Regions from separate parts of the Mesobacillus sp. LC4 genome, predicted to be linked through region 1. Evidence: riboswitches for the same ligand, from Rfam matches in the RefSeq annotation. Region 1 holds a riboswitch; each other region holds the start of a gene.

Region 1 (5,533 bases):
GAACAGCAATTGGAGCAAGCTTAAGAAAGGATTTAGGCGGGCTTTACACAAGACTTGTTACTGAAATCCTTCAATATGCAAATGACGGGATTAAAATAATGATTAATAACAGATGGATGGAACAGCCTCCCCAAAATGTTGACAGGGAAGCATTAAGAAACAGAAGTAATTAGTATGAATTGTCATCAGAAAACCACGATAGCTAATAGTTGTAGAAAAAGAAAAGGGCCATTTCCGATTGGAAATGGCCTTTATGATTATTTCGCTGTTGGTCCGCCTTTTTCTTCGATCACAGATGGTACGTTTGTGAACTTTTTGAAGTTTTCGCGGAATTTGCCTGCGAGTTCGTTTGCTTTTGCGTAATATGCTTCTTTGTCGCTCCATGTCTTGACTGGCTGAAGGACATCGTCTGGTACTCCTGGGACATGTGCCGGGATATCCAGGCCGAAGATTTCGTCTTTGACGGTTTCGACATTGTTCAGTTCGCCTTCAAGCGCTGCCTGGACCATTGCACGAGTGTAGGCCAGCTTCATGCGGCTTCCTGTGCCGTATTCTCCGCCTGTCCATCCTGTGTTCACGAGAAATACCTTTGCATTGTGCTCATCGATCTTTTCACCGAGCATTTCCGCGTATCTTGTTGCTGCAAGCGGAAGGAAAGGTGATCCGAAGCAAGTTGAGAACGTTGCCTGCGGAGAAGTGATGCCGCGCTCAGTTCCAGCAAGCTTTGATGTATATCCACTCAGGAAGTGGTACATTGCCTGCTCCTTCGTTAACTTGGCGATTGGAGGCAGTACTCCGAATGCATCAGCAGTTAGGAAGACGATCGCGTTTGGATGTCCGGCAATGCTTGGGTCCACGATGTTTTCGATCGCCTGAATCGGATAGGCTGCACGAGTATTTTCAGTCAGGCTGCCGTCATCATAATCTGCCACACGTGTTTCTTCATCGACGACGACATTTTCAAGCACTGAACCAAAACGAATCGCGTCATAAATCTGCGGTTCTTTTTCCTTAGATAAGTTGATGCACTTTGCGTAGCAGCCGCCTTCGATGTTGAACACACCGTTAGCTGACCAGCCATGCTCATCATCACCAATCAAACGGCGATTGTTATCAGCTGAAAGAGTCGTTTTTCCTGTTCCGGACAGACCGAAGAACAAGGCTACATCGCCTTCGCGTCCCACGTTTGCAGAGCAGTGCATGGAAAGGATGCCGCTTTCAGGCAGAAGGTAGTTCATTACAGAGAAAATGGACTTCTTCATTTCGCCCGCATATTCTGTTCCGCCGATCAACACGACGCGCTGTTCGAAGGAGACGATGATGAATGTTTCGGAATTTGTTCCATCAACTTTTGGATCCGCTTTAAAAGTTGGGGCAGAGATCACTGTGAATTCAGATTCATGGTCCACAAGCTCTTCCTCTGTTGGGCGGATGAACAATTGATGGGCGAAAAGGTTATGCCAGGCGTATTCATTGATAACCTGAATCGGAAGGCGGTGTTTTGTGTCAGCACCTGCAAATCCTTTGAAAACGAATACTTCTTCTTTTTCTTTAAGGAAATTCAATACCTTATTATATAGTTTTGTGAAAGATTCTTCTGAAATCGGCTGATTAACAGAGCCCCAGTCAATTTTGTCCTTTACGGACACTTCTTCAACAATGAATTTATCTTTAGGTGAACGGCCAGTATACTTACCAGTTGTCGCTCTTACAGCGCCAGTTGAAGTCAGGAGCCCTTCATTTCGGTTCAGGACTTTTTCAACAAGCTGGGGAACGGATAACTGGATTTGCACATTGCTGCCACTTAATAATGCTGAAAGTTCATTTGATATTCCTACAACATTCATCGGAGAATACCTTCCTTTTTTAAAAGATTAATAATTTTGTAAGTGTTTACATCTCGATATTAGTATAACACATTTGTTCGATTAATCTATACTAATCGCTCGAAAAATTACCTTGTACCTATCTTGCGTTATATAATTCTTTCTTTATATAGTCAAGCGAAAAGGATGCTTTTCAAGACCATTTTAGTTTACAGAAAAACTTTCAACAACAATCGACAATTTTACCGAGAAAACCATTGACATGCCATTATAGTTTCGTTATGATTTGGACTTGAACGGATACTCTCTTATCCCGAGCTGGTGGAGGGACAGGCCCAATGAAACCCAGCAACCTGCAGACGTGAAAAAACAGCTTTTTGGAATGCTGACCTTTTTCCGGGCAAAGGTGCTAACCTGACGCAAGGGAACTGCCCTTGAACGATAAGAGCGAAAGGCGCGGATTTAAGCTAAAACCTTTCCTCGTAAATGGAGAGGTTTTTTATATTGCTTTTTTCTGTCCAATGCATTGAATTGCAGCTGGAATGCCTTCTTAGGTGTCATTGCTCCCGTGGGTGAGATTAGGAAAAAAGATATTCACCATGAATCCTAAACAAATTTTTCTAATAAAAACTCAGCGTTTATTTCATACTACATAGGGAATGAGTACCGTATCAACCCGAGGTCTGTATTGGGACAGCCTCGATCAATTTTTATACATGAGGGAGGAACTCAGATGTCAAACAAACGCCGTTTGTTCACTTCTGAATCAGTAACAGAAGGCCATCCGGATAAAATTTGCGACCAGATTTCTGACGCGATTTTGGATGCGATCCTTGCAAAAGATGCTAATGCACGTGTTGCTGCTGAAACATCAGTTACGACAGGCCTTGTACTAGTTGCAGGCGAAATCACTACATCTACATACGTAGATATACCTAAAATTGTTCGTGAAACCGTCAAGGAAATTGGTTATACTCGCGCGAAGTATGGTTTCGACTCTGAAACTTGCGCAGTGTTGACTTCCATTGATGAGCAGTCTGCTGACATCGCTATGGGTGTTGACCAGGCTCTTGAAGCACGTGAAGGACAAATGTCCGATGCAGAAATCGAAGCAATCGGCGCTGGGGACCAGGGCTTGATGTTCGGTTTTGCATGTAATGAAACGAAAGAGCTTATGCCTCTTCCGATTTCATTGGCTCACAAGCTTTCACGCCGCCTGACTGAAGTGCGCAAGGAAGAGATCCTTCCATACCTTCGTCCAGACGGTAAAACTCAAGTAACGGTTGAATACGATGAAAACGACAAGCCAGTCCGCATCGATACGATCGTTATCTCAACTCAGCACCATCCTGAAGTTTCGCTTGAGCAAATCCAGCGCAATCTTAAGGAACACGTGATCAATCCTGTCGTACCGGCAGAATTGATCGACGAGAACACAAAATACTTCATCAACCCAACTGGCCGTTTCGTAATCGGCGGACCGCAGGGTGATGCTGGTCTTACTGGCCGTAAAATCATTGTTGATACTTATGGCGGATACGCTCGCCACGGCGGAGGCGCATTCTCCGGTAAGGATCCTACAAAAGTTGACCGTTCAGCGGCATACGCTGCACGTTACGTTGCGAAAAACATCGTAGCTGCCGGCCTTGCTGAAAAGGTTGAAGTTCAGCTGGCATACGCAATCGGTGTTGCCCGTCCGGTATCCATTTCAATCGATACTTTTGGAACAGGCAAAGTAAGCGAGGATGTACTGATCGATGTTGTTGAAAGCAACTTCGACCTTCGCCCTGCTGGAATCATCAACATGCTTGACCTGCGCAAGCCAATCTACAAGCAGACAGCTGCTTACGGACACTTTGGCCGTTCTGACGTTGACCTTCCATGGGAGCGCACAGACAAGGCTGAGACGCTTCGCACTCAGGCACAAGGAAAATAAAAAAGTACAAGGGGAGTTGCATAGAAATATGTAACTCCCCTTGTTATTTACCGTCTAATCAAGGAACACCAAAATTATCATCAGGTTTGTGTATGGTCCAAAAGGTGTAAAATAGAGTATTACCTTAAATTTCCCTTAGATTTTACTGCAAAAATTTTGCGTTTAATGATAGTATTAGATGGTATGTTTTTTGGGTAGTAAAATCATTGGAAAATAACAATAAATTTTTTCTGAAATGGAGAAGGTGAAGTACATAATGTGTGGCTTTATCGGTTGTGTACATGAAAATGCACAGAAATTCAGCGGCGATGATAAGCAGCTGTTTAAAAATATGAATGACATCATCACCCATCGCGGTCCAGATGATGATGGATATTTCTTTGATGAGCATATCCAATTTGGCTTCCGCCGCCTGAGTATTATTGATCTTGAGGCTGGCCATCAGCCATTGACCTATGAAAATGAGCGCTACTGGATCATTTTCAACGGGGAAATCTACAATTATCTTGAGCTTCGCGAAGAGTTGATTGAAGAAGGTCTAAGCTTCGAAACTCATTCGGATACGGAAGTCATCATTGCTCTTTACAGCCATCTAAAAGAGCAGGCTGTCGACAAGCTGCGCGGCATGTTCGCATTTGTCATCTGGGATAAAGAGGAGCAGGTTCTTTACGGTGCTCGTGACCATTTCGGCATTAAGCCTTTCTTCTATTTTGAAGATGGCGACCGCACGTTCTTTGGTTCTGAGAAAAAGAGCATCCTGCTTGCGCTCGAAAACGACGTCCTTGATTACAAGGCATTGCAGCACTATTTGACTTATCAATTCGTACCAGAACCTAATACAATGTCAGAAGGCATCTACAAGCTTGAGCCAGGGCATTATTTTACAAAGAAAATCGGTTCACCGATGGAAATCAAGCGTTATTGGAAAGCGAGCTTCTCGCCAATCCACAAAACCGAGGATGAATTTACGAAGGAAATCAGGGACGTCCTTTTTGATTCTGTGAAAATCCACATGCGCAGTGATGTGCCGGTTGGTTCTTTCCTTTCTGGCGGAATTGATTCCTCGATCATCGCGTCGATTGCAAAGCAATACCATCCAGGAATCAAGACATTTTCTGTCGGTTTTGAGCAGAATGGATTCAGTGAAATTGATGTCGCGAAAGAAACGGCTGATCGGCTTGGCGTAGAGAACATCAGCTATGTGATCAGCCCGCAGGAATATATGGATGAACTTCCTAAAATCATGTGGCATATGGATGACCCGCTTGCAGATCCGGCAGCTATCCCTTTGTATTTCGTTGCCCGTGAAGCAAGAAAGCATGTAACGGTTGTCCTATCAGGTGAAGGTGCGGATGAGTTGTTCGGCGGATATAATATCTACCGTGAACCGCAGGATCTTGAAATGTTCAACAAAATCCCTCAGGCAGGGAAGGTCATGCTGAAAGGTATCGCGAAAATGATGCCAGAGGGAATGAAGGGGAAGAGTTTCATTGAACGCGGCGTGACGCCAATGGAAGAGCGTTACATCGGCAATGCGAAGATGTTCACTGAAAAAGAGAAGAGCGAACTGCTGCACGTATATAACGGCCAGTACGATTACAGGGATATCACTAAGCCTCTTTACAGAGAGAGCAGAGGATATGACCCGGTTGATACGATGCAATATATCGATATCCATACATGGATGCGCGGCGACATTTTATTGAAGGCTGATAAAATGACAATGGCTCATTCTTTGGAGCTTCGTGTTCCATTCCTGGATAAGATGGTG
Region 2 (5,533 bases), on a different contig from region 1:
ATTTACATACTACCAAAGCAGACTATAATGGTAAAAAGCTAACTCTTATAAGCCCAAGTTCCCTTTACCCTAATGACAAGAAAATCATTCCAATATAAAACAAAGCTGTAAAACCATTTGGCTTTACAGCTTTGTTTGGAGATCTTATTTTAAGATGTCCTCGATCATGTTCAGTTCTGTTTCACTAAAATCAAGACGGTTCAATGCAGCGACATTTTCTTCAATCTGACTGACCTTGCTTGCACCGATAAGCGCTGAGGTGATTTTCTGTTCCCTGAGCACCCAGGCTAATGCCATCTGGGCAAGTGACTGGCCTCGTTCTTGAGCTATTTCGTTTAATTGCCTTACCTTAGTAAGAACTTCTTCAGAAACATCACCCTCATTAAGGAAGCTGTTCGGCTTTAACGCTCTTGAATCTTCCGGAATCCCATTTAAGTATCTATTGGTCAACAACCCTTGAGCCAATGGAACAAATGCGATTGATCCGACACCTTCTTCTTGAAGCAAATCAGTCAGCCCGTCTTCTACCCAGCGGTTAAACATTGAATAAGCAGGCTGGTGGATTAACAAAGGAGTTCCTAGTTCTTTTAAAATCGTGATGGCCTGTTTCGTTTCCTCTACACCATAATTGGACAGACCTGCAAGCAACCCTTTTAACCATCGAATTTTGCTTATGGTACCAATTTTTTAGTTTTTGGGTGATAGAGCAAAATATTGATACCATCATATTGGTATCGTTTTCACGGAAGACAAGAAGATTGTTGCTGTAAGCAGTATCCGGATTCAATCCAGACTGACCACAAACCTAAAGAATGGATTTTCAAGCTTAAAAAGGATAATCTAATCGTAGAGTTTTTTAAATCGATGCTATTGGAAAGGAATAAATTATGATTGCGAAAACAGAAGAAGATTTTAACGGATTAAAAGAAATCGGCAGGATTGTCGGCTTGATTCGCGAAGAATTAGTTGGGAAGACTGCACCTGGAATTACCACGAAAGAGCTCGATGAAATGGCAGGCAGGTTGTTTGAAGAGCATGGCGCTATTTCCGCTCCGAAGGGTGAATACAATTTCCCAGGATATACATGCATCAGTGTGAATGAAGAAGTCGCACACGGGATTCCGGGCAGCCGGGTGATCAAAGAGGGCGATATCGTTAATATCGATGTTTCCGGCTCAAAAAATGGATATTTCGCTGATACTGGCATCTCATTCGTCGTTGGCGAAGGTGATCCGATTTTAACCAAGATTTGCGAAACGGCTGTAGAGGCTTTTGAAGCAGGCTTGAAAAAAGCGAAACCAGGCTCGAAGAAAAGCGGACTTGGCAAAGCAGTTATAGCGACTGCGCGAAAGAACGGACTGACAGTGATCAAAAACCTTACTGGCCACGGGATTGGGCGTACTATCCATGAAGCCCCCGATCACGTTTACAACTATCATGAGCCATGGGATGACGAACTGTTAAAAGAAGGAATGGTCATCGCTTTCGAACCATTCATCTCAACACGCGAAGAAGAAGTCTTCCAAAATGAAAACGACGAATGGACCTATGTAACAGAAAACAGCTTTGTCGCTCAATGCGAGCATACCATCATCCTAACGAAAAATGGACCGATTGTGATTACCCGATAGAGCTCTTTTCCCGATGGAACCCCTTGCTGCTGCAGGGGTTCTATTTTTTTTGGCCGATTCCTTTTATTTAATACTATATTCCTATTTTTCGTATTACTAAAAAAAATACAACAAAAATGATTGACACTTTTTCTTTGACACAGTAAAGTAATAAACAAGATTCACAACTCAATATTCGTTACTTCTTATCAAGAGAGGTTGAGGGACTGGCCCTATGACACCTCGGCAGCGGACTCCTTTGGAGGACTGTGCCAAATCCAGCAAGCATGAGCTTGACAGATAAGAAGAGGCTGACTTTTCATTTGATGTCCTCTTCTTTCTGAAGGGGACTTTTTATTTCCCAAAAATACCCACCCAAAAAATTTCATAAGGATACTTTCTTATCAAGAGAGGCGGAGGGACTGGCCCTTTGATGCCTCGGCAGCGGACTCACAATGAGTACTGTGCCAAATCCAGCAAGCATGAGCTTGGGAGATAAGAAGAGATATTGACCAGCATTCGTTGCGGCATGCCTCTTCCTGTTTCCGGGAAGAGGTTTTTTTATATCCACAAAGGAGGAAGACAGATGATCACATTTGAGCAAGTGGAAAAAGTCTATGAAAGCCGCGGAAATAAGGTAGCGGCATTGAATGGAATTGATTTAGAAATCAAAGAAGGAGAGATATTCGGAGTCATTGGTTTTAGCGGTGCGGGAAAAAGCTCGCTGATCCGCTGTGTGAATTTGTTGGAACGGCCGACATCTGGAAGGGTGATTGTGGATGGCTGCGACATGACTTCCCTGTCTGTAAAAGAAGTGAGAGAGGTTAAAAAGAATATTGGGATGGTATTCCAGCATTTCAATCTTTTAAACTCCAAGACAGTATTTGAAAATGTCGCGATGCCCCTCATTCTCGGTAAGCTTCCGAAGGCGAAAATAAAAGAACGGGTTTATCAGTTGCTCGACTTTGTCGGACTGGTTGATAAAGCAGACAATTATCCAGACCAGCTCTCGGGCGGCCAGAAGCAGCGAATCGGAATTGCCCGGGCTCTGGCAACCCAGCCGAAAATCCTGCTTTGCGATGAAGCGACATCTGCCCTGGACCCGCAGACAACCAGCTCGATCCTACAGCTTTTGAAAAAAATCAATAAGGAGTACAACATAACGATTTTAATCATTACCCATGAAATGTCCGTCATCAGGGAAATTTGTGACAGAGTTGCTGTCATCGAGGATGGAAGAATCATCGAGGAAGATACTGTCTTCAGTGTTTTTTCAGCTCCTAAAACAGAAACGGCAAGAAATTTCGTCAGCACCATCATGAATGACAGCATTCCTGATTCCGTGTACAAGATTATTGAAGAAAATTCAGGACTGCATAAGGTATTCCGGATCAACTTTGTAGGCCAGTCAGCCGGTCAGCCGCTTCTGTCCCAGCTTTCAAAGAAATTCGATATCAACGTCAATGTTCTTTTCGGCAATATCACAGAACTTCAAGGAATCCCATTCGGAAACCTGATTGTCGAGTTACAGGGCCGTGATAAAGAAATTCTGAGAGCCCTTAATTTTATCGATCAGCAAAAAGTAAGCATAAAGGAAGTGACAGCACATGCTAGTTAATTCAGAGCAAATTATTCAGGCCTTAATCGAAACACTGCAAATGGTTGCGTTCTCCCTCCTGTTTTCGGCAGTCCTCGGAGTGCCGCTGGGAATCGCGCTTGTGGTCACCAGGAAAGGCCATTTACTTGAAAACGCCCCTGTCTTCAATGTACTAAATAGTCTAATCAACGTCTTTCGCTCAGTGCCATTCATTATCCTGCTGGTCGCAATCATCCCGCTGACCCGGCTGATTGTTGGTACGTCAATTGGTACAGCAGCGGCTGTAGTTCCACTAGTCTTCTATGCCGGTCCGTATATTGCTAGATTGGTAGAGAACTCCCTCCTGGAAGTGGACCCCGGAGTGATTGAGGCAGCTGAATCAATGGGTGCCACACCATGGCAGATTGTTTTCAAATTTATTCTTCCCGAAGCGATGAGCTCGCTGATCCTTGCTTTTACGATTGCGACGGTTGGATTGATCGGTGCATCAGCAATGGCCGGCGCAATCGGCGGCGGCGGCCTGGGCGACTTGGCAATTACATATGGTTATCAGCGCTTTGATACCCAGACAATGTTCATCACAGTTGGCATCTTGATTGTAATGGTTCAGGGACTTCAATCCCTTGGAAATATATCAGCTAAAAAAATCAGAAGAAGATAACCAGGAGGAAAATAAAATGAAAAAACTACTATTACTATTGATTGTACTTAGTCTGGCTTTAATCAGCACCGCATGCTCAAGCTCTTCATCATCAGCTAAAAGCGGCGAAACCGTCAAAGTGAAACTTGGCGTCAGCGGAACCGATCACCGAGTCTGGGATTTTGTTGCCAAAAAAGCAGAAAAAGAAGGAATTGAAGTCGAAATCGTCACTTTTTCTGATTATGTTCAGCCGAACCTGGCACTTGCAGAGGGTGAACTGGATGCAAACTCATTCCAGACGGTTTCCTATTTCGACGCTTTTATCAAGGAACATAATCTTGACCTTGTACCAATCGCTACCACACAGATTGCACCAATGGGTCTCTATTCAGATAAATACAAAGACGTGAAAGACATCCCTGAGGGTGGAAAGATTGCTCTTGCAAACGAAGCTACGAATATGGGAAGAGGACTTCTTTTACTCCAGGAAGCAGGTTTGATCAAGCTTGAGGACGGCTTCGATGGGATTGGTTCACTAGATAAAATCGTTGAGAATCCGAAGAATATTGAACTTGTGACGCTTGTTGCCGGCCAGACTCCAAGAGTGATGCCGGATGTAGCAGCATCCATCATCAACAACGGAATCGCAGTCGATGCAGGACTTACACCAAAGAAGGATGCGATTTTCCTTGAGAGTGCAACTGCCACTCCATACATCAACATCATCGCTGTCCGCGAAGAAGATAAAAGTAATAAAACTTTGAAAAGATTAGCTGAACTTTACCAGCAGGATGACACAAAGGAGTTCATCGAGAAGGAATATAAAGGTAATACGCTTCCTACTTTTGTGCCGCTTAGTGAGATTGGCTGGTAATAAGACATCTGTCCAATCCTATGACCATAGTTTCGAGAACTTCCCTTTTACGGTCACATTTCCAATCGTTTTGCGACCGAATACTCTTAACATCGAGCGATTTACGATGACTATGTGGCCCTTTCAGTCCTTAAGAGGTTGCATAAGTTAGATCAGAAACTTCCATTTAAATAGAACTCAAGGAGGATGCAGGATGACCACACCAGTTAAAGCACTTCAGGAATTAAAGGATATTATTACAGAATACGTCGAGCTTAATAAGGAACTTTACTTATCAGCCAGCCATGAAATCCATGAAAGACCGGAAATCGGCAATGAAGAATATTTCGCATCTGCGCGGCTCATCAAGGTTTTAGAGGATGAAGGTTTTGAAGTTGAAAGAGCGGTAGCGGGACATGAAACATCCTTTGTTGCACGTAAAAAGTCTGAAAAAGCTGGACCATCGATCGCCTTTCTGGCAGAATATGATGCCCTTCCAGGGTTAGGCCATGCTTGCGGCCATAACATCATTGGCACGACAAGTGTTGCCGCTGCTATTGCACTTAGCAAGGTGCTTGAGGAAACTGGCGGTGAAGCTGTCGTTTTTGGAACGCCTGCCGAGGAGGGCGGCCCAAACGGAAGCGCTAAAGGAAGCTTTGTAAAGCATGGCCTTGTTGAAGGAATCGATGCAGCCTTAATGCTGCACCCTTCTGGACAAACAAGATTGACAACGTCTTCCCTTGCTGTTGATCCACTCGACTTTGAATTTATCGGCAAGCCAGCTCATGCGGCCGCATCGCCTCATGAAGGTATTAATGCATTGGATGCGGTGA
Region 3 (5,533 bases), on a different contig from region 1:
CGACGATTTCTGACAGCTCCGAGGAGGCATAAATGATACCCTTCCCTCGAGCTGCAAGCTGGGCAATCAGCTCAAAAATATCCCGTTTCGCACCTACATCCACGCCCTTGGTTGGTTCATCAAAGATATACACGTCCGCATCGGCAATCAGCCACCTGCCAATCGCCACCTTCTGCTGGTTCCCGCCTGAGAGGTTTTCGACCCTCGCATTTACTGAGGAAGTCTTGATGCCGAGAGCCTTTATGTATTCCTGTGAAGTTTTTTTCTCAGCCCGCCGGTCGATAAAACTGAAATATTTTGAGAATCTCTTAAGATTGACAGCTGTAAGATTCGCGGTAACCGATTCTGCGACAAGCACACCTTCCTTGCGCCGCTCTTCTGGCACAAGGGCCAGGCCGCTTTTTACAGCTGCATGAGGACTTGTCAGTTTCAGGTTTTCTCCTTTTAACTTTACGGTTCCACTCTTTGTCGGTGCAGCACCAAACAATGATTTGCACAGCTCGGTCTTCCCCGCTCCGACGAGGCCGGCTATCCCGACAATTTCCCCTGTTTTTAAATGAAGGGAAGTATTTTTCACTTTGCCTCCATGATCTGATAGGCCTTCGACTTCCAGCAGGGGCTCCCCGAATGTGCTGACCCTCGCCGGGAATTGGTCTTCCAGTTTCCGGCCGAGCATGTATTCAATCACCTGGTGGGTGCCGACTTCAGGAATAGCCTTTTTCACGACCAGCTCCCCATTTCGCATGACCGTAATCTCATCACATAACTCAAAGATCTCCGGCAATCGATGGGAGATGAAGATGATGCCCACATTCCTCTCAGCCAGTTCCCTCGTGATCCTGAACAGTTCGGATGTTTCGGTATGACTGAGCGGAGCAGTTGGTTCATCAAGGATGAGGAAGGAGCAATTGCTTGAAGTCGCTCTGGCGATCAGCACAAGCTGCTTCTCAGCAAGCGTGAGCTCCCCGGCAAGTTTTTTCACAGGAATGTGAAGGTTCATGCTGGAAAGAATTTCAGTTGCCTGTTTGAAAAGCTGCTTCCAATTTACCCAGTGTTTATTTTCTGCTGCCTGCACTGTGTGATTAAGCATGATATTTTCAGCAACTGTCAGGGATGGGATGATGGCTGTATCAACCTCCTGGTAAACGGTCTGGATTCCAAGTTTCTGCGCATCTGCCGGCTTGCGGATTTCCACCTTCCTGCCATCAAGCTGGATTTCACCGGTGAAATGGTCGTGGGCTCCAGAAAGCACCTTCATTAATGTGGATTTGCCAGCGCCATTAGCACCAATCAACGCATGGATGCTGCCCGTTTCTGTGCTGAAATCCACCTCATTCAGCGCACGCACTCCCGGAAAGTCAATACTGATGTTTTTCATTTGAAGTTTCATCCCCGGGCCTCCTCTCTATCATTCTGCAAAGCAGACACTCTCGTAAGTTTGAGAGTGTCTGTTTTGTTTTGTTTGAGTGTAAACTGGAAAAAATCGTGCGGAATTTCCAATTCGCTATAAAAGTGAAATTCTCGCTATATATATTGAAAAGTCGCTATATTATTGGAAAAGTCGCTATATAATCGAGAAAGTCGCTATATAATATTTTTTTCAGCTATAAAAACTTCTCAACCAACCATTTCAATAGTTATTTCTTATAATGATCCTTCAATTTCTCCATCCAGTCTTCCAAAAATGCATCCGATTTGCCCCAGCCTTCGATGATTTCAGCTAAATTCGCCATGTTCACCGGCTCTTTTGACTGCTGGAGCTCTTCCTGGGAAATCAGTGATGCTTCTAAGTCGTAGCTTGCTGGAGTTTCTTCACCTGCAAGCTTTTTCGCAAGCAATCTCATATTCACTTCCCCAATCAGCTTTGGATCAACAGCGGCCGTGTATTTCCATGAGCTTCCATCTCCCTGGATTTCCTGCAGGTCAGCATTGGATACATCAATTCCGTAAATCTTGATTTCATCGCGGCCCGCTTCCTTGATGGCACGTGCTGCACCGATCGCAAACGCGTCCCAAGTTGCGAAAATCGCGTCAATTTCTCCTTTTGGATGCTTATTCAGCATGGCTGCAACAGCGTTCTGCGTCTGGACGCTTGTATCAGCGGCGGCCACTCCGAATCTCTCAACTTCTTTGATTCCCGGATTCGCCTTTAAGGTTTCCTGGTAAACTTTATTTCTTCTGACCATCGGCGGGAAGCCATCTACCCATAGATAAACGATATTTGCTTCGCCATTTTGGTCTTTCACAAGCTGGTCCAGCGCCTGTGTGGCGAGGGCTTCATCGTCCTGGGAAGTAAGAGTGACACCTTCTACCTGAGCAAGGTCTGGATTCGAATCAAAAGTCACGACACTTTTGCCCTCATCCACTAACTTTTTCACATCATCTACTGTTGCCGCATCGTCACCATGCGAGATGATGAATCCATCATAATCCTGCTGCAGCCCTTGGTTAATCGCGTCATGGAATTTTGCTGTATCTCCATTCGCAGTAAAAACATCTACCTTGAAGCCAAGAGCTTCTCCTTCTGCTTTTGCTCCGGCTAAAAATTGTGCAGTATGGTCGTCTCCGCCGATCTTGCGGATCACTTTAATTTTGACTTCCTCACCTTTGGCAAATCGCTCCGGAACTCCCTCAACAGGACCAGAGGCCGTCTTCGTCTCTCCCCCGCCACAGCCTGTCAGCAGCAATGCAGAAGCAACTGCACCTAAAAATACTTTTTTCATTCCTTTTTTCATCTGAATTTCCCCCTTTGATTGATCTGCCTGTCTAACACAAATAAAAAAACCTCTCCAGAAAAGAGAGGTTTCAAACGCAGTAAAAATGCAAAGGTCGGATTCCTCTCTTATCTTTCAAAACAAAAAAAATTGTTTTGCAGGATTTAGCACCAATTCCAATTGGAACGGTTGCTGGGCGTCATAGGGCCAGTCCCTCTGCCACTCTTGATAAGAGAATTTCTTTATTGAGTTAATGTTGCAAATCGATAAATTTTACTTTAAACTCCTATACTCATATTGTCAATATTATTTCGAAAATTTAATTTTATTCTTTTTTCACACCAAGCAAAAAGGAAGACTCCAATCGGAATCTTCCTTTTTCAATTAACCTCTCCCTGCAGCGGTCATCCATTCAAACTGGCGAAGCTTCACTTCGTACAGTGTCAATGGGTCGCGGTACAGCTCTGGGTTGATTCTCATTTTTTCAAGCTCGGTCTTGCCATAACCAATTTCGGAATTGGCATCTTCTACTGCTTTTTCTAGTACGTTGAATGGATTTTTGAAGAACAGGTTCACGTCGCGTTCAATCGATTTTTCAAAAATCTCGAATTGCTGCAGGAATCTTTTCGCGGTGGTCACGCCGATCTCATAATAATCTTCTGTCTCCAGATAGGTTTTATATCGGTTATAAAGCATCGCATTGTTTTGCGGCAGCACGCCTAGCAGCTTGCCTGCGCTCTTCAGGAAGAATTGCTGCGGTGTCGAGCGGTTCATGATGTTGATTTTTTCATAGTGAACGCCGTTCGTCATCCGATTTGCATCGCGGCGCCAATCATCAAGTACCCTGAAATCGCAGTCCAGGCTGATCCGTTCATCTCCATACATCGAGTTAAAACCGTCAGCCATTTCATTCAAATAGTTTTGGCTATGATCGAATTCGTCCTTCGAATGCTGAATCCATCCTTGCAAATCCTCATGGAATTTCGGCAACAGTGTTTCATCAAGATATTCTCTTATCTTCTTGTTCATCGCTTCATCCATTTCAGTATGGATTTTTCCGAAATCGCTGTCCTCTGTTACCAATTCAGAACAACTCCGCAGGATTTCCGGAATTTTTTCAATGATTTCCGTACGGGTTTCGTCCTTGATTTTACGGTATGACTTCTGAATGGATTTCGATTTCTCTTCCTCGATGTCACCCAGTTGATTGATCGCACCATTCAGCTTGCTTACCATCTCTTCGTTCCAGCTGATTGTTTCCATATGGTCATTTTCAATTTCAATCCGTTTATCAAGCAAATACGTGATCGCCCTTCTCACAAAGAATTGCAGTTTTGCTGTGCGCTCCTGATCGAAGTCTACTGTGCTTCTGTTTGCTTTGATAAAATCAGAGAAATCTCTCAACTGCTTGCCTTTATCATAAGTAGCTGAGAAAGCGAACATCTTTGCTTCAGGATAGTATTGGCTGATTTCCGCTGATGTTTGGTCGAATACTTCTATTGCCTCTTGCTGACTGTAGACAGCATCTATTTTATTCAACAGGAAGTGAATAGGAAGCTGCGGGAAGTACTCGGATATTTTCGTGAGGATTTCCCTTTCTTTTTCCGTAAAAGGGTCATTTGCGTTAAGCACGAATAATAGGCTGTCAGCAAACCTCAAGTAATTGTACAACGGATGATTGTCATAGTTATTACGATTGATTCCTGGAGAATCAATTAGCGCCAACTGATGGTCGTGCAGGAATGGGAACTGAGCTCTGAAGTCAATGATCGTTTCCTTTTTATGGTTCTGGCGGCGAACTCCGGCGGATTCCTTGAAGTCCTCGAGATCCGTGATTTGGCGGACTGCCGTATCGTTAATTTCCTGGATTTCCGGATTCTCATCGTTCATGAACCTGATGACAGCACCAGTTGGAGTTGTAATCAGCTCTTCGCCAACAATCGTATTGACGAAGGATGACTTTCCATTTCCGGATAAACCGGCAATCAGCAGATTATGGACATTGGTTTCCTGGAGCTCACGGACCATCCATTTTATCCTGTTGCCTACTTCGATTTCATGGTTCTCAGCCCACTTAATGATGGTCTCAAATAACTGCATGCTATCTTCGTATCCATTATCGTATTGACGCGAATTCAGGACAAGGTTCTCCGCGTCGTGAATCGCCGACGTGGTTATGGTTCCTGGAAAAACCTCATTCCAAGCAATGATTGATGATGCTGAAACAAGGCTGTTAACTGGACTCGTAATTTTCAGCCAGTTCGTCAGCAACTCAGGAATCAGCGGTGAGATTTCCTTAATCAACCGATCTCCATTAATCAATTCGAAGTAAGTGTCCTGATAGACCGCTGAAAGATGGGTCCAGCCATCTCTTCTATTGCCGTCCATCCCGCTGAACAGTTGGTTGAATTCCCTCAGCCATTTCATATAGGAACTTTGATCCCGATAACTTTCCCACAGGGATACAGACAGCTGTTCAAACCGGCTTCTATCCACCTGGAATAGGACGGATAAAGCTTCGTTAAAATAAGAAGGTGAGAACTGGCGGGTATGCCCCTGTTCTACATACTGATTCAAGACGTCGAACCATTTCGGCGAACCGGTTCGGACGCCTTCATTGACTGCCAGTTCAACCGCATTCTCCCAGTCGTGATGCTCTTCAAAGAAAGCACGGGCAATCTCTGTTACGCCCGGATAATCCGGATCCAGCTGCACAGATTTCTTGATGACAGCAACCGCTTTGTCAAGCTTCCCCTGTTCTATGTAAAGCGTCAAAAGCTGCAGCCCGCTTTCAATCCTGAGAATATTGCTTTCTGTAT
Region 4 (5,533 bases), on a different contig from region 1:
TACTTTTAACAGGGGGTTGGAAGGCGTTTCTGCATATAGCAGGGCTGTGTTTGGCCTGATCGCTTGTTCCACTGCCTCAAGATCGGTCATATCGACAAAAGTGTGCTCAATACCAAAACGGTTCAACACCAGTGTCACCATCCGGTATGTCCCGCCATAAACATCCTCGGTGACGACCACATGATCACCCTGCGAGAGAAGCAAAAATGCCGTTGAAATTGCTGCCATTCCAGAAGAAAAAGCAAAACCCCGGATACCCCCTTCAAGCTCGGCGATAATGTCCTCAAGCGCCTCTCTGGTGGGATTAAGGCTGCGGCTATAATCATATTTCCCGAACTTGTCTGCCGAGAGCTGATGGAAGGTAGAGGCATGCTGGATGGGCACACTCACTCCACCGGTTGCAGGGTCAAATTTATGCTTGTTATGCAGAAGCTGGGTTTCGAAAGTATATGGATGGCTCATAAAACTTCAACCTCCTGGCGTGCTTTATTGAATGAATGATCCAAGTCAGATTTCAAATCCTCCACATTTTCGATTCCCACCGAGAACCGCAGCAGCCTTTCACAAACACCCGTTTTTTCTCGTATTTCTGCCGGGATGTCAGCATGTGTCTGTGTTGCAGGATAGGTAATAAAGCTTTCAACTCCGCCAAGACTTTCAGCAAACGTGATGACTGATAGACTTTGTAAAAATGGATTGACCATGGCAGGTGAATGTACCCTGAAAGAAATCATTCCGCCTCTTCCGGGATAAAGGACATCCTTCACTGCAGGATGATGCTGTAAATAACCGACCAATTCACTGGCATTTTTCTCATGGCGTTCCATTCTTAATGACAATGTCTTCATACCACGGATCAGCAGCCAGGAGTCGAATGGACTTAAGACCGCTCCACCGCCATTATGATGGAGGAAGAGGGATTCACATAGATGCTCACCCTTTGCCACGATCAGGCCTGCAAGCACGTCATTATGCCCTCCAAGATATTTAGTTGCACTGTGAATGACGATATCGGCACCTAAAGTCAATGGTTTTTGCAGCAGGGGAGTGTAGAAGGTATTATCAACAATCAGAAGAATACCGTTCTCTTTAGCAATCTTGGCAATTGCTTCAATATCTGCTTGTTCCATCAGCGGATTCGTCGGCGTCTCTACAAAAAGAGCCTTCGTCTTTTGGGTTATGGCCGTTTTGATTTCGCTTAGATCAGACATGTCAGAATAAGTACTGTGTAATCCCCATTTTTTGAAACCTTGTTCGAGAAGACGATAAGTGCCTCCATATAAATCCTTAGAGACAATCCATTCATCTCCGTGCTCGAATAGTGAAAGAACGGTCCAGATTGCTGCCATTCCGGAGCTGCAGGCAAAGCCGCGATCACCCTCCTCCAGGTCTGCGATCGCCTTCTCAAGAATTTCACGAGTAGGATTGCCGGTGCGGACATAATCATAGCCGCTGGACTGGCCAATCCCTTCGTGCCGATAGGCTGTCGTCAAATAGATTGGTGGATTGACGGCTCCTGTTATTGTTTCACTCCTGTTTCCAAGCTGTGCAAGCTTTGTATCGATTTCTGCCAATAGACTCACTCCTAAAGATGTAGTGGAGGGCAATTTTTGTTTTACCTTCGGTTTAAAACAGACAGGTTCCACATAAGCTCCAGAAAACAATGCGGGAAGTCCTTAATAAAACAAAAAAAGCCTTCTTAAGAAGAAGACTTTTACAGATGATAGCCATTCTTCTTATCTGCCAAGTTAAAAAAACTTGCTGGAATTAGCACCTTTTCAACAAACAAGGTTGAAGGTTGCTGAAGCTTCATTGGGCCAGGACCCTCAGCTTCTCTGGATAAGATTTCATATTATTGAATTATTAAATTTCTCTAAATATTACAGCTGTTAAGGATGAATGTCAATCATTAAATTAAAGCGGTGAAGTAAATAGGTAAAAAATCATGGTGGGTGTGCGAATTAATTTGTTTTTGATAGATTCTGGGGGATAAGGGGGCTACTGCTGTCATGAATCTGATGTTATTATGATAGGTTTTCAGATTAAAGGCATAACCCTGTCAAGAATACGTTGTTTTTTTGACAACTTTTCAGCTTATGGAGGCGAACCTGTCAAGAATAGGATGTTTTTTTGACAGCTTTTCAGCTTATGGAGGCGAACCTGTCAAGAATAGGATGTTTTTTTGACAGCTTTTCAGTTTATGGACGCAAACCTGTCAAGAATCTGCTGTTTTTTTGACAGCTTTTAAGTTGATCGGGGCAAACCTGTCAAGAATACGTTGTTTTTTTGACAGCTTTTCAGCTTATCGGGGCAAACCTGTCAAGAATCTGCTGTTTTTTTGACAGCTTTTCGGCTTATAGAGGCAAACCTGTCAAGAATCTGCTGTTTTTTTGACAGCTTTTAAGTTGATTGGGGCAAACCTGTCAAGAATACGTTGTTTTTTTGACAGCTTTTCAGCTTATCGGGGCAAACCTGTCAAGAATACGTTGTTTTTATGACAGCTTTTCAGCTTATCGGGGCAAACCTGTCAAGAATACTTTGTTTTTTTGACAGCTTCTCAGTTAAAGGAGGCGAACCTGTCAAGAACAGCCCAGCACTTATTCCAGCAGAAAGCCAATTAACAAAAGAACAGAATGAAAAAACTAGCTCATCTCTAAAAGATGAGCCAGTCTGCCTTAAATATTTACCTATTAATATACTCCTACAGCATCAAAAGCTTTATTGACAGCATTTACTTCTGCGGAAGTGGATCCGTAAAGATCTTTTGCTGCTTGTACAGCTCCGGCTCGTGCCTGGCTGAAGTTAGTGGAAGATGTGAAATAGACTGTGTTTGCTCTATAGAAGATCGCACCCAATTTTTCTGTACCGATTCCTGGTACGGATACTCCATAATGTGAACCGCCTTCGCTCAGCAGGTAGGCAGCTTTATTGATGATTCCGCTGTTGATATGGACTCCACCATTATCGGACGTGCCAGTGTAACGAACAGAATAGTGATCTGGATCGCCGTATTTAGCAGGGTCACTCATGGAACGAAGGGCATCGCCGGCTTTATTTGGTGTGTAGATATCTTCACCGATTTCAAAATCAGGATTATTGTTGTCATGGAATTCAGCAAGCGTACCGAAGATATCAGAAATCGCCTCGTTCAAAGCACCTGATTCATACTGGTAAACAAGGTCTGAACTAAAATCAGTTACAGCGTGGGTCAGCTCATGCGCCACAACATCAAGACCGCCGGAAAGCGGGATGAATGTAGTTCCATCTCCGTCACCATAAACCATCTGCTGGCCATTCCAGAAAGCATTGTTATAACTTCTGCCATAATGGACAGTAGATTTCAATGCTGCGCCTTTATTGTCATATGAATTGCGACCATAAGTGTCTTTATAGTAATCATAAGTCAGTCCTGCATAGTAGTGAGCATCTACAGCTGCACCGTCATAAGAAGCGTTCAAATTATTATCAGCATCCACCCAGAGGGAACCTGGCGTTCTCTGGCGATTCTTTGCATCGTATGTGAATACTCCATTCCCTCTTGTATTATCCTGCAAATAATAAGAGCCGCTTGAAAGAAGAGTATTCAATGATTTCGTGTCTCCAAGAACTCCTACACCAGATCCAACAGTGTTTGTTCCACTTAAAGAAGGATTGGTTTTCCCTGCAGTGTGTAGGGCATTGTATTTATTGATGATCTCCCCAGTTGTTGCGTTGACAAAATACTGGTAATTACCCGGTTCAGGACTTAGGAAGTTCAACGTGACATGGTAAGCGTATACTGCTTGCTCCTCACCAGGATAAACAACCAGTTCAGCGGATGGAGCTACTTCATAATCAGGCTTAAAGCCTAAGTCGCCTTCAGCAACAGAGATGGCGTCTCTTTGGGATTTTTTATTGGATGCCTTCACAAGTTTGTTATCAAGCCCTTTGCTGACCGTCCCGCTGAAGACTTTAAGAACTCCTGTTTCATCCACTCTTGCAGACTGTGTTGCTCCCCAGACAGGGACACCATTATACACCTGTTGCAGGCGGACTACATCTCCACCTAGTTTATCTGCTTCCTGCGATTTAACGACGAAACTATCATTTGTGCCCAGGCTGTATTTTCCTTTTGAAGTTTTCAAGTAGCCAAGAACAACGTCCTTTGCTGCTTTTTGGGATGGGTTTGTCAGCTTACCGGCAACAAATTCAGGAGCGCCATGGCTTTTTGTGAACTTTTTTGAAGCTGAATCCGTCGGGGCCGCAAAGCCTGTCGCCGCAACCAATCCGCTTAATGCCAAACTTGCCGTTAAACTTAAGGAAACTACTTTCTTTTTCAAATAAACTCCTCCTAAAATCAAATTCTAGCTAATAAAAATTAGTAGATTATCATATTTATACTTCAATAGTCTGAACATTTCAATAACTAAGTCGCAAAATGTCGAATGAGCATGTTGGGAAAATTTTTTCGATTAGAGAAAAGGGGATATAACAAAATTTCCACAAAAGTAGTCAGAATTTATTGACTAATTTAGCAATATATTTTTATTATTAAGTTGTAGTACCAACTCATAAAAAAGGAGGTTTCAATCAATGAACTCTATATGGTTAGCCGTGATCGGGATGATTGTCTTTGCGATTGGCTATCGATTCTATTCCAAGTGGGTAGCAGAAAAGATTTACCGTCTCGATCCGAATTATGTGACACCGGCACATCAATATTCTGACGGGGTTGATTTTGTCCCAACAAAGAAAATGATCCTTTGGGGACATCATTTTACGTCTGTAGCCGGTGCGGCACCAATTGTAGGGCCAGCAATCGCCGTCTATTGGGGTTGGCTGCCTGCATTCCTGTGGGTTACTTTGGGCACGGTCTTTGCTGCAGGTGTCCATGATTTCGGAACTCTTGTCCTCTCAGTCAGGAATAAGGGGCAGTCAGTAGGGACCATAACCAATAAACTGATTGGCAAACGTGCGAAAATCATGTTCTTATTCATTATTTTAATACTTGTTTTGATGGTCAATGCTGTTTTTGCATGGGTCATTGCCAACCTATTTGTAAAATTCCCTGCGAGTGTTCTATCTGTCTTCCTACAGATCCCGCTCGCGATTTGGATTGGTTATGCCGTTTATAAAAAGAAAAAGGGAATGCTTGTCCCTTCATTGATTGCTTTGGGAGTTATGTATGGGGCTGCAATCCTTGCAAGCCGTGTGCCTGCACTCCAAATTGATCTTGTGAAGTATTTTGGCGGAGCGGATAATACAGTTATGTTCGGTCTTAGTGGTGTGTCAATGGCATTCCTGGTCTGGATTGTCGTGTTGATGGTGTATGTTTACATCGCCTCGACTCTGCCTGTCTGGAAGCTGCTTCAGCCTCGCGATTATATTAATTCACACCAGTTGGTTGTAGGATTATTCATTTTATATGCCGGGCTGGTTTTCCTTCAGCCTGAGGTTACAGCTCCGGCTATGAATGCTGCGGCTACCGATGTTTCCTGGTTCCCGCTTTTATTCATCACCATTGCATGCGGGGCAATTTCAGGTTTCCATGGAC

Evidence for each region. A riboswitch is a leader RNA that binds a small molecule or an ion and turns the genes downstream of it on or off. The one in region 1 is predicted to bind S-adenosylmethionine.
Region 2: another riboswitch for S-adenosylmethionine. It lies ahead of AB5I83_RS20615 (methionine ABC transporter ATP-binding protein); the one in region 1 lies ahead of metK (methionine adenosyltransferase).
Region 3: another riboswitch for S-adenosylmethionine. It lies ahead of AB5I83_RS11315 (sugar ABC transporter substrate-binding protein); the one in region 1 lies ahead of metK (methionine adenosyltransferase).
Region 4: another riboswitch for S-adenosylmethionine. It lies ahead of AB5I83_RS05760 (methionine biosynthesis PLP-dependent protein); the one in region 1 lies ahead of metK (methionine adenosyltransferase).

The regions. Positions count from the first base shown of each region.
Region 1 covers NZ_JBGCUB010000007.1:29,110-34,642, forward strand. Annotated here, with positions in the region: gene AB5I83_RS19215 (DUF3231 family protein) at 1-173, shown strand, start outside; gene pckA (phosphoenolpyruvate carboxykinase (ATP)) at 258-1,847, opposite strand; SAM riboswitch class I at 2,132-2,274, shown strand; gene metK (methionine adenosyltransferase) at 2,560-3,762, shown strand; gene asnB (asparagine synthase (glutamine-hydrolyzing)) at 4,019-5,533, shown strand, end outside.
Region 2 covers NZ_JBGCUB010000009.1:12,886-18,418, forward strand. Annotated here, with positions in the region: partial or broken gene AB5I83_RS20605 (aldo/keto reductase) at 145-666, opposite strand; gene map (type I methionyl aminopeptidase) at 888-1,631, shown strand; SAM riboswitch class I at 1,814-1,917, shown strand; SAM riboswitch class I at 2,009-2,112, shown strand; gene AB5I83_RS20615 (methionine ABC transporter ATP-binding protein) at 2,197-3,228, shown strand; gene AB5I83_RS20620 (methionine ABC transporter permease) at 3,218-3,868, shown strand; gene AB5I83_RS20625 (MetQ/NlpA family ABC transporter substrate-binding protein) at 3,885-4,721, shown strand; gene AB5I83_RS20630 (M20 family metallopeptidase) at 4,915-5,533, shown strand, end outside.
Region 3 covers NZ_JBGCUB010000003.1:89,661-95,193, forward strand. Annotated here, with positions in the region: gene AB5I83_RS11310 (sugar ABC transporter ATP-binding protein) at 1-1,390, opposite strand, end outside; gene AB5I83_RS11315 (sugar ABC transporter substrate-binding protein) at 1,638-2,735, opposite strand; SAM riboswitch class I at 2,840-2,949, opposite strand; gene AB5I83_RS11320 (dynamin family protein) at 3,099-5,533, opposite strand, start outside.
Region 4 covers NZ_JBGCUB010000001.1:1,119,205-1,124,737, reverse strand. Annotated here, with positions in the region: gene metC (cystathionine beta-lyase) at 1-462, opposite strand, end outside; gene AB5I83_RS05760 (methionine biosynthesis PLP-dependent protein) at 459-1,574, opposite strand; SAM riboswitch class I at 1,734-1,846, opposite strand; gene AB5I83_RS05755 (M4 family metallopeptidase) at 2,691-4,319, opposite strand; gene AB5I83_RS05750 (carbon starvation CstA family protein) at 4,573-5,533, shown strand, end outside.